Regions from separate parts of the Lelliottia jeotgali genome, predicted to be linked through region 3. Evidence: predicted binding sites of a transcription regulator. Region 3 holds the regulator's gene; each other region holds the start of a gene.
The links. The regulator PurR, encoded in region 3, represses purine synthesis genes. The targets are predictions, from matches to a motif close to CANGCAAACGTTTGCNTG.
Positions count from the first base shown of each region.

Region 1: a site for PurR is predicted at 1,959-1,976, ahead of cvpA (colicin V production protein). Genes of this name have one in related genera too.
Region 2: a site for PurR is predicted at 1,435-1,452, ahead of carA (glutamine-hydrolyzing carbamoyl-phosphate synthase small subunit). Genes of this name have one in related genera too.

Region 1 covers NZ_JAENMQ010000001.1:1,144,854-1,149,839, reverse strand. The annotation lists gene folC (bifunctional tetrahydrofolate synthase/dihydrofolate synthase) at 1-1,085, shown strand, start outside; gene dedD (cell division protein DedD) at 1,075-1,776, shown strand; gene cvpA (colicin V production protein) at 2,032-2,520, shown strand; gene purF (amidophosphoribosyltransferase) at 2,557-4,074, shown strand; gene JBO43_RS05390 (UbiX family flavin prenyltransferase) at 4,163-4,732, shown strand.
Region 2 covers NZ_JAENMQ010000002.1:174,947-179,932, reverse strand. The annotation lists gene JBO43_RS07240 (LacI family DNA-binding transcriptional regulator) at 1-261, shown strand, start outside; gene dapB (4-hydroxy-tetrahydrodipicolinate reductase) at 395-1,216, shown strand; gene carA (glutamine-hydrolyzing carbamoyl-phosphate synthase small subunit) at 1,671-2,819, shown strand; gene carB (carbamoyl-phosphate synthase large subunit) at 2,838-4,986, shown strand, end outside.
Region 3 covers NZ_JAENMQ010000001.1:29,128-34,113, reverse strand. The annotation lists gene JBO43_RS00175 (C40 family peptidase) at 101-874, shown strand; gene sodB (superoxide dismutase [Fe]) at 996-1,577, shown strand; gene JBO43_RS00165 (MFS transporter) at 1,616-2,782, opposite strand; gene cydH (cytochrome bd-I oxidase subunit CydH) at 2,945-3,034, opposite strand; gene purR (HTH-type transcriptional repressor PurR) at 3,331-4,356, shown strand; gene punR (DNA-binding transcriptional activator PunR) at 4,375-4,986, opposite strand, start outside.

The DNA of each region.
Region 1 (4,986 bases), 1.1 Mb from region 3:
CCACCTGCCGCACGCTGGAATCGATGCTGATGGCCGGCGGTTACAAGGTGGGCGTTTACAGCTCTCCGCATCTGGTGCGCTACACCGAGCGTGTACGCGTGCAGAATACCGAGCTGCCAGAATCGGCGCATACGGCCTCTTTTGCCGAAATTGAAGCGGCGCGCGGTGAGATTTCTCTTTCCTATTTTGAGTACGGGACGCTTTCCGCTCTGTGGTTGTTTAAGCAGGCGCAACTGGACGTGGTGATCCTCGAAGTGGGTCTGGGCGGACGCCTGGACGCCACTAACATGGTCGATGCCGACGTCGCTGTGGTGACCAGTATTGCACTCGATCATACGGACTGGCTGGGGCCGGATCGCGAAAGCATTGGCCGTGAAAAAGCAGGCGTGTTCCGCGCGAACAAGCCTGCCGTGGTGGGTGAGCCGGATATGCCGCACACCATCGCCGATGTAGCGCAGGAGAAGGGCGCGCATCTGATGCGTCGCGGCGTTGACTGGCAGTATGAGATGACGGCTGACGGCTGGCGCTTTAGTGACGCGCAGGGCGTGCTGGACAATCTGCCTCTGCCGCAGGTTCCGCAGCCTAACGCCGCAACCGCACTGGCGGCCATTCGCGCCAGTGGGCTGGCGGTGAGCGAGCAGGCGATACGTGACGGTATCCAGAATGCACTTTTGCCGGGCCGTTTTCAGATTATCAGCGAGTCGCCTCGTCTGATCCTGGACGTAGCGCACAATCCCCATGCCGCGGCCTACCTCGCAGAACGACTCAAATCCCTGCCAAAAACCGGGCGAGTGCTGGCGGTTATCGGTATGCTTCATGATAAAGATATTGCGGGCACGCTGGCCTGCATGGAGAGTGTCGTCGATTGCTGGTATTGTGCTCCACTGGAAGGCCCACGGGGCGCATCTGCCGAACAGTTGATGGAACATCTCGCGCAGGGCGACGCTTATGAAAACGTGGCGCTGGCATGGCACGCCGCGATGGCGGATGCTAAACCTGAAGATACCGTGCTGGTGTGTGGATCATTTCACACCGTGGCGCATGTCATGGAAGTGATGGAGGCGGGGAGAACCGGTGGCAAGTAAGTTTCAGAACCGTTTAACAGGAACCATTGTACTGGTTGCGCTGGGAGTGATTATCCTTCCAGGACTGCTCGATGGGCAGAAAAAACATTATCAGGATGAGTTTGCGGCGATCCCGCTGGTGCCAAAACCTGGCGATCGCGATGAGCCCGACATGCTGCCTGCGGCCACGCAGGCGTTGCCCGCTCAGCCTCCGGAAGGCGCAGCGGAAGAGGTACGTGCGGGTGATGCAGCTGCCCCGTCGCTCGATCCTTCGCGCTTAACGGCGAACAACAATAGCGAACTGGATCCTGTCCCGGAACCTGTGGTGCAGCCAAAGCCTGTTACAAAACCGGCCGAAAAACCTCAGCCGCAGCCGAAGCCGCAGCGTGATAAAGCCAGCGAGCAAATTGCCGCCGCGACAGAGGCACCGCCGGAAAAACCGGTCCAGGAAGACAAAGCAGCGCCAACCGGCAAAGCTTATGTCGTCCAGCTCGGTGCGCTCAAAAATGCCGATAAAGTCAATGAAGTGGTCGGTAAGTTACGCGCCGCGGGATATCGCGCTTACACTTCACCTTCGACCCCGGTGCAGGGTAAAATTACCCGTATTCTGGTCGGCCCAGATGCCTCAAAAGATAAGCTGAAAAGTTCGCTTGGCGACATGAAGCAAATCTCTGGCCTGAGCGGCGTGGTGATGAATTATAGCGCGAACTAATGAGTCCCTCACCCCGGCCCTCTCCCTCAGGGAGAGGGAGAAAACCATCCTCTCGCCCCTTTGGGGAGAGGGTTAGGGGGAGGGGAATTCGCGTGCGCCAGATTGCCAGATAAGGCAACAAGGCTGACGGCGTTGAGCATTTTTTCAGCGCCTTTTTTATTTACGCGCGGGAAGGAAATCCCTACGCAAACGTTTTCTTTTTCTGTTAGAATTCGCCCCGAACTGGATGACAGGGCGTTTAATCGTGGGACACATATGGTCTGGATTGATTACGCCATCATTGCGGTGATAGGTTTTTCCTGTCTGGTTAGCCTGATCCGTGGCTTTGTTCGTGAAGCGTTATCGCTGGTGACATGGGGTTGTGCTTTCTTTGTCGCCAGTCATTACTACACTTACCTGTCTGTCTGGTTCACGGGCTTTGAAGATGAACTGGTCCGGAATGGAATCGCCATCGCGGTGCTGTTTATCGCGACACTTCTCGTCGGCGCTATCGTTAACTATGTGATAGGCCAGCTGGTCGAGAAAACCGGTCTGTCAGGAACGGACAGAGTGTTAGGGATCTGTTTTGGTGCGCTGCGAGGCGTGCTGATCGTGGCAGCGATATTGTTCTTCCTTGATACCTTTACCGGGTTTTCAAAAAGCGAAGACTGGAGCAAGTCACAGCTGATTCCACAGTTCAGCTTCATCATCAGATGGTTCTTTGACTATCTGCAAAGCTCGTCGAGTTTCTTGCCCAAAGTGTAAATCGCTTTGAGATGTGGCTTAACGAGGAAAAGACGAATGTGCGGTATTGTCGGTATCGCCGGTTTCATGCCGGTAAACCAGTCTATTTATGACGCGTTGTCGGTGCTTCAGCACCGTGGGCAGGATGCAGCAGGCATCATCACAATTGATGCCAATAACTGTTTCCGTTTACGCAAAGCGAATGGCCTGGTCAACGATGTATTTGAAGCCCGCCATATGCAGCGCCTGCAAGGCAATATGGGTATTGGCCACGTTCGTTATCCTACCGCTGGCAGTTCCAGCGCCTCTGAAGCACAGCCTTTCTACGTCAACTCTCCATATGGCATCACGCTTGCCCACAATGGCAACCTGACCAACGCGCATGAGCTGCGTCAAAAGCTGTTTGAAGAGAAACGTCGCCACATTAACACCACCTCTGATTCTGAAATTCTGCTCAATATCTTTGCCAGCGAGCTGGATAACTTCCGCCATTATCCGCTGGAAGCAGACAACATTTTTGCCGCCATTGCCGCGACTAACCGCCTGATCCGTGGCGCGTATGCCTGCGTGGCGATGATTATCGGCCACGGTATGGTGGCGTTCCGCGACCCTAACGGCATCCGTCCGCTGGTGCTGGGTAAACGCGATCTGGGCGATGGCCGTACCGAGTACATGGTCGCCTCCGAAAGCGTGGCGCTGGATACCCTGGGCTTTGAGTTCCTGCGCGATGTCGCGCCGGGCGAAGCCGTCTATATTACCGAAAAAGGCCAGCTGTTTACCCGCCAGTGCGCGGAAAACCCGGTCAGCAATCCGTGCCTGTTCGAATATGTTTACTTCGCACGCCCGGACTCTTTCATCGACAAAATTTCCGTATACAGCGCGCGCGTGAACATGGGTACCAAGCTCGGTGAAAAGATTGCCCGCGAGTGGGACGATCTGGATATCGACGTCGTGATCCCGATTCCAGAAACCTCCTGCGATATCGCCCTGGAAATGGCGCGAATCCTGGGTAAACCGTACCGTCAGGGCTTCGTGAAGAACCGCTACGTGGGCCGCACCTTTATCATGCCGGGCCAGCATCTGCGTCGTAAGTCCGTTCGCCGCAAGCTCAACGCTAACCGCGCTGAGTTCCGCGATAAGAACGTGCTGCTGGTGGATGACTCCATCGTGCGGGGTACCACGTCTGAGCAGATTATCGAGATGGCGCGTGAAGCCGGGGCGAAAAAAGTCTATCTGGCCTCCGCCGCACCGGAAATTCGTTTCCCTAACGTCTACGGTATCGACATGCCAACTGCTAACGAGCTGATAGCTCACGGTCGTGAAGTGGATGAGATTCGCCAGATAATCGGTGCAGACGGCCTGATTTTCCAGGATCTCAGCGATCTGATTGACGCGGTGCGCGCCGAGAACCCGGATATTCAGCAGTTTGAGTGCTCGGTCTTCAACGGCATTTACGTGACTAAAGACGTCGATCAGCAGTATCTCGACTATCTCGACTCGCTGCGCAACGACGATGCGAAAGCCGTGCAGATGCAAAACGATCTCGAAAGTTTAGAGATGCATAACGAAGGCTAAGTCTTCGGCAAGTGAGGGCGGGTGCCCTCACTTGCAACTCCTCGCAAAATCCTGCACAGTCTGCCCTGAATCGAGAAAGGGCGAAATCATGAAACAACTCATTGTAGGGATCTCCGGTGCCAGCGGTGCCATTTACGGCGTACGTCTGCTGGAAGTGCTGCGCGACGTGGCGGATGTCCAGACCCATCTGGTGATGAGCCAGGCTGCGCGTCAAACCCTTGCTCTCGAAACCGATCTCTCCCTGCGCGACGTACAGGCGCTGGCCGACGTGGTGCATGACGCCCGCGACATCGCTGCCAGCATCTCCTCCGGTTCGTTTAAAACTGCCGGCATGGTGATTCTGCCGTGCTCGATTAAAACGCTCTCTGGCATCGTCAACAGCTATACCGACACCCTGGTGACGCGTGCCGCCGATGTGGTGCTGAAAGAGCGCCGCACGCTGGTGCTTTGCGTGCGTGAAACGCCACTGCATCTGGGGCATTTGCGTCTGATGACTCAGGCGGCGGAGCTGGGTGCGGTGATTATGCCGCCGGTCCCGGCGTTCTATCATCGCCCGCAAACGCTGGATGATGTGATAAACCAGACCGTCAATCGCGTCCTGGATCAGTTTGATATCGACCTGCCGGAAGATCTGTTCGCGCGCTGGCAGGGCGCATAGGCCGTTGCCCGTTTTGGGTGCATGATAAGCCTGGTTGCCCCGTTGCGGGGCAATTATGCAACCGCGATCATATCCTCGACATTTAATTCGTTTTTTCCCTTTATCCCTCTCCGGTTCGTTTGGCAGACCTGCTATCTTTCCTTATTAAGGCAATATCGCAACGTTTTATTAACATATTTAACGTCGAATTTTTGACCAGTCGGCAATATGGCATAAGACCTGCAAGAGAACGCCTGTTACACAACACACAACAT
Region 2 (4,986 bases), on a different contig from region 3:
ATTGTGGCGCTCGGCGTTATGCAGAGTTTACGCAAACTGGGCCGCGAACCGGGGCGGGATTTTGCGCTGGTCGGCTTCGATGACATCACCGAAGCGGCGTTGGTGCAGCCCGCCCTGACCACGGTATCGGTCGCGGCCAAAGAGATTGGTCGTAAAGCGGGGGAGCTGTTATTCAGCCGGATTCAGGGGAACGATGAGCCAGCGAAAAGGATCATTTTACCGCCTGCGCTGGTGGTGCGTGAATCATGCGGTTTTCGCTGATCCTCATGTCTTTTACTGATACTGCTCCCTGTTTATCATAAAATTCTAATTATCGGCGTTTTAAGATAGCGGGTTCTTCACAGGCTGGTTAATCTGAAAACGATTTACATACTTTTAACGTAAGAGAATAACTATGCATGATGCACAGGTGCGTGTCGCGATAGCGGGCGCGGGTGGCCGTATGGGCCGTCAGTTAATTCAGGCAGCGCTGCAGTTAGACGGCGTTGCGCTTGGCGCGGCGCTGGAGCGCGACGGCTCCTCATTACTGGGAACCGATGCGGGCGAACTGGCAGGTGTGGGTAAGACGGGCGTCACTGTGCAAAGCAGCCTGGATGCGGTGAAAGACGATTTTGATGTATTCATCGATTTCACCCGCCCGGAAGGGACGCTGCACCATCTGGCCTTTTGCCGTCAGCACGGTAAGGGCATGGTCATCGGCACCACCGGTTTTGACGACGCGGGCAAACAGGCCATCAAAGAGGCGTCCCAGGACATCGCCATTGTCTTTGCGGCTAACTTCAGCGTCGGCGTGAACGTGATGCTCAAGCTGCTGGAGAAAGCGGCCAAAGTGATGGGTGACTACACGGACATCGAGATTATCGAAGCGCACCACCGTCATAAAGTGGATGCCCCGTCCGGTACAGCGCTGGCGATGGGCGAAGCGATTGCTTATGCACTTGATAAGGATTTAAAGGACTGCGCGGTCTACTCTCGCGAAGGGCATACCGGCGAGCGTGTTCCGGGCACTATTGGGTTTGCAACAGTGCGTGCGGGCGATATCGTCGGCGAACACACGGCTATCTTTGCCGATATCGGTGAGCGCGTGGAGATTACCCATAAAGCATCGAGCCGCATGACCTTTGCTAACGGTGCAGTGCGCTCCGCATTGTGGCTTAAAAATCTGGATAATGGTCTTTTTGATATGCGAGATGTGCTTAATCTTAACGATTTATAAGTGTTATTACCCATCGTGATGTGGTTATTGCAGTCTTAATTGATTGATTGCACAGGGTAATATTTTATTGCCCTTTTATTTTGGCTATTTAAGATGCTTTTTAAGCAATCATCATTAAAAATCACAGTTTTCTTCCATTTTTGTGTTATTGAACTGTAAATTTTGACCATTTGGTCTGGTTTTTACTGACTTAAACGTACAGATCCCACTAAACTCAGCATACAAACGTTTTCTAACGTGATTTTGTTGATCTTTTTATGGCTTAAACGCCGCCAAACGCCAAAGCCTTGCAAAATAATACACAAAAAAGCCGTTTTGAGTTGACTTTACCCCACCAAATCCCCAGAATGCCGCCGTTTGCCGAAAATCCACTGGCAGCAAATTTGCATTGATTCATAGCGCCGTTGTGAATTAATATGCAGATAAAGTGAGTGAATATTCTCTGGAGGGTGTTTTGATTAAGTCAGCGCTATTGGTTCTGGAAGACGGAACCCAGTTTATCGGTCGGGCCATAGGGGCAACAGGTTCGGCGGTTGGGGAAGTCGTTTTCAATACTTCAATGACCGGTTATCAAGAAATCCTCACTGATCCTTCCTATTCCCGCCAAATCGTCACCCTTACTTATCCTCATATTGGTAATGTCGGCACCAACGAAGCCGATGCCGAATCCTCCCAGGTCCACGCGCAAGGTCTGATTATTCGCGACCTGCCGCTGATTGCCAGCAACTACCGCAACACTGAAGACCTCTCTTCCTACCTGAAACGTCACAACATCGTGGCGATTGCCGATATCGATACCCGTAAGCTGACCCGTCTGCTGCGCGAGAAGGGCGCACAGAACGGCTGCATCATCGCGGGCGATAACCTGGATGCGGCACTGGCGCAGGAAAAAGCGAAAGCCTTCCCTGGCCTGAACGGGATGGATCTGGCGAAAGAAGTGACCACCGCGGAAGCTTACAGCTGGACGCAGGGGAGCTGGACGCTGGCGGGTGAACTGCCAGAAGCGAAGAAAGAAGAAGAGCTGCCGTTCCACGTGGTCGCCTACGACTACGGCGCGAAGCGCAACATCCTGCGCATGCTGGTGGACCGTGGCTGCCGCCTGACGGTGGTTCCGGCGAAAACGCCTGCGGACGAAGTGCTGAAGATGAACCCGGACGGGATCTTCCTCTCCAACGGCCCTGGTGACCCGGCGCCGTGCGATTACGCGATTGAAGCGATTAAAACCTTCCTCGAAACCGATATTCCGGTATTTGGCATCTGCCTCGGCCATCAGCTGCTGGCGCTGGCGAGCGGTGCGAAAACCGTCAAGATGAAGTTCGGTCACCACGGTGGTAACCACCCGGTGAAAGATATCGACAACAACACGGTGATGATTACCGCGCAGAACCACGGTTTTGCGGTGGACGAGGCGTCAATGCCTGCCAACCTGCGTGTCACCCACAAGTCGCTGTTCGACCACACCCTGCAGGGTATCCATCGCACCGACAAACCGGCGTTCAGCTTCCAGGGCCACCCGGAAGCCAGCCCAGGCCCGCACGATGCTGCGCCGCTGTTCGATCACTTCATCGAACTTATCGAGCAATACCGTCAGACCGCTAAATAATCAGGAGCCGAGAACAAAATGCCAAAACGTACAGATATAAAAAGCATCCTGATCCTTGGCGCTGGCCCGATCGTTATCGGCCAGGCCTGCGAATTCGACTACTCCGGCGCACAGGCGTGTAAAGCCCTGCGCGAAGAGGGTTACCGCGTCATTCTGGTGAACTCTAACCCGGCCACCATCATGACCGACCCGGAAATGGCTGATGCGACCTACATCGAGCCGATTCACTGGGAAGTGGTCCGCAAAATCATCGAAAAAGAGCGTCCGGACGCCGTGCTGCCAACCATGGGCGGCCAGACCGCGCTGAACTGTGCGCTGGAACTGGAACGCCAGGGCGTGCTGGCTGAGTTCGGCGTGACCATGATTGGTGCCACCGCCGACGCGATTGATAAAGCCGAAGACCGCCGCCGTTTCGACGTGGCGATGAAGAAAATCGGCCTCGATACCGCGCGCTCCGGCATCGCGCACACTATGGAAGAAGCGCTGGCGGTTGCCGCTGACGTGGGTTATCCGTGCATCATCCGTCCTTCGTTCACTATGGGCGGCACCGGTGGCGGTATCGCCTACAACCGCGAAGAGTTTGAAGAGATTTGCGAACGCGGTCTGGATCTTTCCCCCACCAAAGAGCTGCTGATTGACGAGTCGCTGATTGGCTGGAAAGAGTACGAGATGGAAGTGGTGCGTGATAAAAACGACAACTGCATCATCGTCTGCTCTATCGAAAACTTCGATGCGATGGGTATCCACACCGGCGACTCCATCACCGTGGCACCGGCTCAGACCCTGACCGACAAAGAGTATCAAATCATGCGTAACGCCTCGATGGCGGTACTGCGTGAAATCGGCGTCGAAACCGGCGGGTCCAACGTGCAGTTCTCCGTGAACCCGAAAAACGGTCGCCTGATTGTTATCGAAATGAACCCGCGTGTATCCCGCTCCTCGGCGCTGGCCTCCAAAGCCACCGGCTTCCCGATTGCGAAAGTGGCAGCGAAACTGGCGGTGGGTTACACCCTCGACGAGCTGATGAACGACATCACCGGCGGTCGCACACCGGCCTCGTTCGAACCGTCCATCGACTACGTCGTCACCAAAATTCCTCGCTTCAACTTCGAGAAATTCGCGGGCGCGAACGACCGTCTGACCACTCAGATGAAATCTGTCGGCGAAGTGATGGCTATTGGTCGCACTCAGCAGGAATCCCTGCAGAAAGCGCTGCGCGGCCTCGAAGTCGGCGCGATGGGCTTCGACCCGAAAGTGAGCCTGGATGACCCGGAAGCGCTGACCAAAATCCGCCGTGAACTGAAAGACGCGGGTGCTGAGCGTATCTGGTATATCGCCGATGCCTTCCGCGCGGGCCTGTCTGTCGACGGCGTCTTCAACCTGACCAACATCGACCGCTGGTTCCTGGTGCAAATCGAAGAGTTGGTGCGCCTGGAAGAGAAAGTGGCAGAGATGGGCATCACCGGTCTCGACGCTGACTTCCTGCGTATGCTGAAGCGTAAAGGCTTCGCCGACGCGCGTCTGGCTAAACTGGCGGGCGTGCGCGAATCTGAAATCCGCAAGCTGCGCGACCAGTACAACCTGCACCCGGTCTACAAACGTGTGGACACCTGCGCCGCAGAATTTGCCACCGACACCGCCTACATGTACTCCACGTACGAAGACGAGTGTGAAGCGAATCCGTCCAACGACCGCGATAAAATCATGGTCCTCGGCGGCGGCCCGAACCGTATCGGCCAGGGCATCGAGTTTGACTACTGCTGCGTACACGCTTCGCTGGCGCTGCGCGAAGACGGTTACGAGACCATCATGGTCAACTGTAACCCGGAAACCGTATCCACCGACTACGACACCTCTGACCGCCTCTACTTCGAGCCGGTAACGCTGGAAGACGTGCTGGAAATCGTGCGTATCGAGAAGCCAAAAGGCGTTATCGTGCAGTACGGCGGCCAGACTCCGCTGAAGCTGGCGCGCGCGCTGGAAGCGGCAGGTGTGCCGGTTATCGGCACCAGCCCGGATGCGATTGACCGCGCGGAAGACCGCGAGCGTTTCCAGCAGGCGGTTGACCGTCTGAAGCTGAAACAACCGGCCAACGCCACTGTGACCGCGATTGAAATGGCGGTTGAGAAGGCGAAAGAGATTGGTTACCCGCTGGTGGTGCGTCCGT
Region 3 (4,986 bases):
GCTATTAACATCTCGCAGTTTTATGCATTAGAATCGACGGGCTTTGTAAATCATACGTGGGTATTATTGATGACCCGCATCTAATTCAGGGGAATGCTCAGTGGCGCGGATAAAAAAAGTCTCGATCACGCTCTGTGCTTTACTATTTACATCTCTCGCTTTCATGCCAGCGGCTAATGCCTCTGAGCAGGCGCGGCATTCTGCCGTGCAAAAATCTCATCTGGCGAAAACCACAGAACGTAAGAAAAAAACGACCAGCACCAGTAAAAGCGAAAAGAAAAAAACCACCACAGCTCACAAGCAGAAGACCACCTCCGGCAAAGCCCTCACCAGTAAAACCCGCAGCAAACCGACCCGCACCACCGCAAAAATCGCTCCGGAAAAATGCACCGTTCGTAAAGGGCATAAAACTAACTGCGTAAAAGTGGGTAAAACGGCAAAACTCTCTGAGGTGCATAAAGTTCGCGTGCAGAAAGCGCAAAAAACCGCGATGAACAAGCTGATGGGACAAATAGGCAAACCTTATCACTGGGGTGGCACTTCACCGCGTACCGGCTTCGATTGCAGTGGTCTGGTTTACTACGCGTATAAAGATCTGGTGAAATTCCGTATTCCGCGTACCGCAAACGAGATGTATCACCTGCGCGATGCGGCGTCCGTCGATCGCGGTGAACTCGAAAGCGGCGATCTGGTGTTCTTCCGCACTCAGGGTCGTGGCACCGCTGACCACGTAGGCGTTTACGTGGGCAACGGAAAATTCATTCAGTCTCCGCGTAGCGGTCAGGATATTCAAATCACTTCCCTCAGCGAAGATTATTGGGTTCGCCACTACGTCGGCGCACGCCGCGTGATGACGCCAAAAACGATCCGCTAATCCCTGCCCTGCTGCTCCGCCAGCAGGGTAAGTTCCTCTTTTGCCTCCCCTTTCAATTTGCTACTCTATCCCTGCACTCAATAGGGTTATTGATGCGCAAACTATAATAAGGAGAGAAGCAATGTCGTTCGAATTACCTGCATTACCGTATGCAAAAGACGCCCTGGCTCCGCACATTTCGGCGGAAACCCTGGAATACCACTACGGCAAACACCATCAGACCTATGTCACAAACCTGAACAACCTGGTGAAAGGCACCGCGTTTGAAGGCAAAACACTGGAAGAGATCGTGCGTAGCTCTGAAGGCGGCGTATTCAATAACGCCGCTCAGGTGTGGAACCACACGTTTTACTGGCACTGCCTGGCGCCAAACGCGGGCGGTGAACCGACCGGTGAACTGGCTGCGGCGATTAATGCGGCCTTCGGCAGCTTTGCTGATTTTAAAGCGAAGTTTACTGACGCAGCCATTAAGAACTTCGGTTCTGGCTGGACGTGGCTGGTAAAAGAGGCGGATGGCAAACTGGCTATCGTTTCCACCTCTAACGCAGGCACCCCACTGACCACCAGCGCCAAACCGCTGATGACCGTCGATGTGTGGGAGCACGCTTACTATATCGATTACCGTAACGCTCGCCCGAACTACCTTGAGCACTTCTGGGCACTGGTTAACTGGGAATTTGTGGCGAAAAACTTCGCTGCATAACTGAGACGCAGAAGGGGCAGCCCTTCTGCGTTTTTTGATTACTCGGTGACGCTAACGGGTTCCGGCTGTTTGCGCCCCGACGTCAGGACCAGCAACAGACCCAGTGCGGCGATAATTGCCCCCATTACCGGAACAAAGCTGTACCCCAGCCCGCCCGAAATCACCGCCCCACCCGCAGCCGCACCAAGTGCATTGCCGAGGTTAAAGGCACCGATATTCACGGAAGACGACAGACCGGGAGCTTCGTGCGCCACCCGCATCACGCGCATCTGCAACGGTGGAACCACCGCGAAGGTCGCAGCCCCCCACACCACCATCGCAATGGCCGCACCAAACTCATTGCGCGCCAGCCACGGAATGGCGAGCATAATCACGATCAGCAGAGTCAGAAATCCTTTCAGCGTGCCGGTCACAGAACGATCCGCCAGCTTGCCACCAAGATAGTTACCCAGCGAGAAACCGACACCAATCAGGACCAGCATCCCCGTAACGAACAGCGGTGTCGCATGGGTAATGTCATGCAGCACCGGAGAGATATAGGTGTAGAGCGTGAACATCGCGCCTGCACCGAGCACCGTCGTTAACAGAGCAGACAGCACCTGTGGACGCACCAGCACCGACAGCTCTTTGCGCACATCCGGGCGCTCGCCTGCCTCGCCTTTCGGCAGAGAGAATAACAGTGCGACCATCGCCACCACGCCAAGTCCGGCCGTTGCGAGGAAAGACATGCGCCAGCCAATCACTTCACCGAGCCATGTCGCCGCCGGAACGCCGCCAATGTTGGCGATGGTCAGGCCCATAAACATGGTCGCCACCGCGCTAGCCTGCTTGTGTTTTGGCACTACGCTCGCGGCTACCACCGACCCTAAACCAAAGAACGCGCCGTGGTTCAGGCTGGTCAGAATGCGCGACAGCAGTAGCGTAGTGTAATCCGGCGCAATCGCCGACAGCACGTTGCCGAGGGTAAAAATCGCCATCAGGAAGATCAGCGCATTGCGGCGGGCGCGATGTGAGAGCAGCAAGGTCATGAGCGGCGCACCGACCATCACCCCTATCGCATAAGCGCTGATGAGCATACCCGCTGCCGGAATAGAGACGTCCACGCCTTTGGCGATCACCGGCAGGAGTCCCATCGGGGAAAACTCGGTAGTGCCGATGCCAAAAGCGCCAATCGCCAGGGCCAGCAAGGGAAAGTTGATTTTCATTGTTAACTCCGCAAACCGTGTCATCGCGCGACACGGGACTAAGATGTCAAAAGCATGACATCAATCACAAAAAATGAGAAGTTAACAAATTAGCAAAAGATTTTTGCGGGATGAGTAACAATCGGGAGAAGAGACGAGGGAGAGAACTCTCCCCCGTTTAAATCAGTGCAGGGCTGCGGTAAGACCTGCTGCAACAATCAAAGCCAGCACAATAACGGTAGTGGTCAGCGAAAACTTAAGATCGGCACTCATCAATTTTTCTCCTTTTAATCACCCCACGAAAAGTGAGCTTGCTCATTTTTACACAGTTTACCCCAAAAATCTTCCTGGATTTAGACTGATAACCGTTTTTGCGCTTCCCCTTTTCATCAAGATAAGACAAAATTCCACGCTAAATTTATAAGCGTACCGGCCACTGACCCCCTCCTGACGTTTTGAGTCGTTTTCCCGGCGTATCGCAATTCACATTGCGAGATAAGGGTGAGAGAAGGCAAACGTTTACCTTTAAGTATTTCAGGAGTTTAAGATATGGTCTGGAGTGACATGTAATGGCAACAATTAAAGATGTGGCGAAACGCGCAAACGTTTCCACTACAACCGTATCACATGTAATTAACAAAACACGTTTTGTTGCGGAAGAGACGCGCAACGCCGTGTGGGCAGCTATCAAAGAACTGCACTACTCCCCAAGTGCCGTAGCGCGCAGCCTGAAAGTGAATCACACTAAATCGATCGGACTGCTGGCGACCAGCAGCGAAGCCGCCTATTTTGCGGAAATCATCGAAGCGGTTGAGAAAAACTGTTTCCAGAAGGGCTACACCCTGATCCTGGGTAACGCCTGGAACAGCCAGGAAAAACAGCGTGCTTACCTGTCGATGATGGCGCAAAAGCGCGTCGATGGCCTGCTGGTAATGTGTTCTGAATATCCGGAATCCGTGCTGTCGATGCTCGAAGAGTATCGTCACATCCCTATGGTGGTCATGGACTGGGGCGATACCCGCGCCGATTTCACCGATTCAGTGAACGACAACGCCTTTGAAGGTGGCTATATGGCGGGCCGTTACCTGATTGAACGCGGTCACCGCGAAATCGGCGTGATCCCAGGCCCACTGGAGCGTAATACTGGTGCTGGTCGTCTGGCTGGCTTTATGAAAGCGATGGAAGAAGCGCTGATCACGGTGCCAGAAAACTGGATCGTGCAGGGCGACTTCGAACCGGAATCCGGCTATCGCGCGATGCAGCAGATTGTCTCCCAGTCACATCGCCCAACCGCGGTCTTTATCGGTGGCGATATTATGGCGATGGGCGCACTTTGCGCAGCAGATGAGCTTGGTTTACGCGTGCCGCAGGATATTTCGGTAATCGGATACGATAACGTGCGCAACGCCCGTTACTTCACTCCGGCGCTGACGACGATTCACCAGCCGAAAGACTCGCTGGGTGAAACCGCCTTTAACATGCTGATGGACCGCATCGTCAGCAAACGTGAAGAGTCACAGTCGATTGAAGTCCACCCGCGCCTGATTGAACGCCGCTCCGTCGCTGACGGTCCGTTCCGCGACTATCGTCGTTAATCGCCTCTGAGGGGCCGGTTATTCCGGCTCCTTCAACCACTCTCTGTTCAGCGTTTCGCTATCTCCCAGATAGGCCAGCAGCCATTCCAGCGCCGGTGACATATCGTTTTGCTGCCAGGTCAGGCAACACGCTGCATCCGGGAACGGGTTTTCCAGGGTTAACGCCACCCATTCGCCGCGATCTATACGCGGACGTGCGAAATGCACCGGCACCATCCCGACGCACAAGCCAGCCGACAGGCAGGTCGCCGAGGTTTCCCAGTCAGGGGCCACCACGCGCCGTTGGTTATCCAGCAGCCAGGTGATGCGTTTCGGCAGCGATCGCGACGTATCTTCCAGCACCAGCGACGGCCAGTTGCGCAACGTGTCATCGCTCAGCGGCCCTTCTATCGCGGCGAGAGGATGATCGCGGGCGACGACGCAGGTCCAGCTCAACGCCCCCATATCCCGAAACGCATAGCGTCCACCCACCGGGATCGCCTGCGTTGCGCCGATGGCCATCTCTACCCTGCCGTCCGACAGCGCATCCCACACGCCGTTGAACACCTCCTGCGACACGCGCAGCTCAACGTCTGAAAAGTGGCGATAGAAATCGACCACCATCTGGCGCGTGCGTTCGGGTTTGACGAT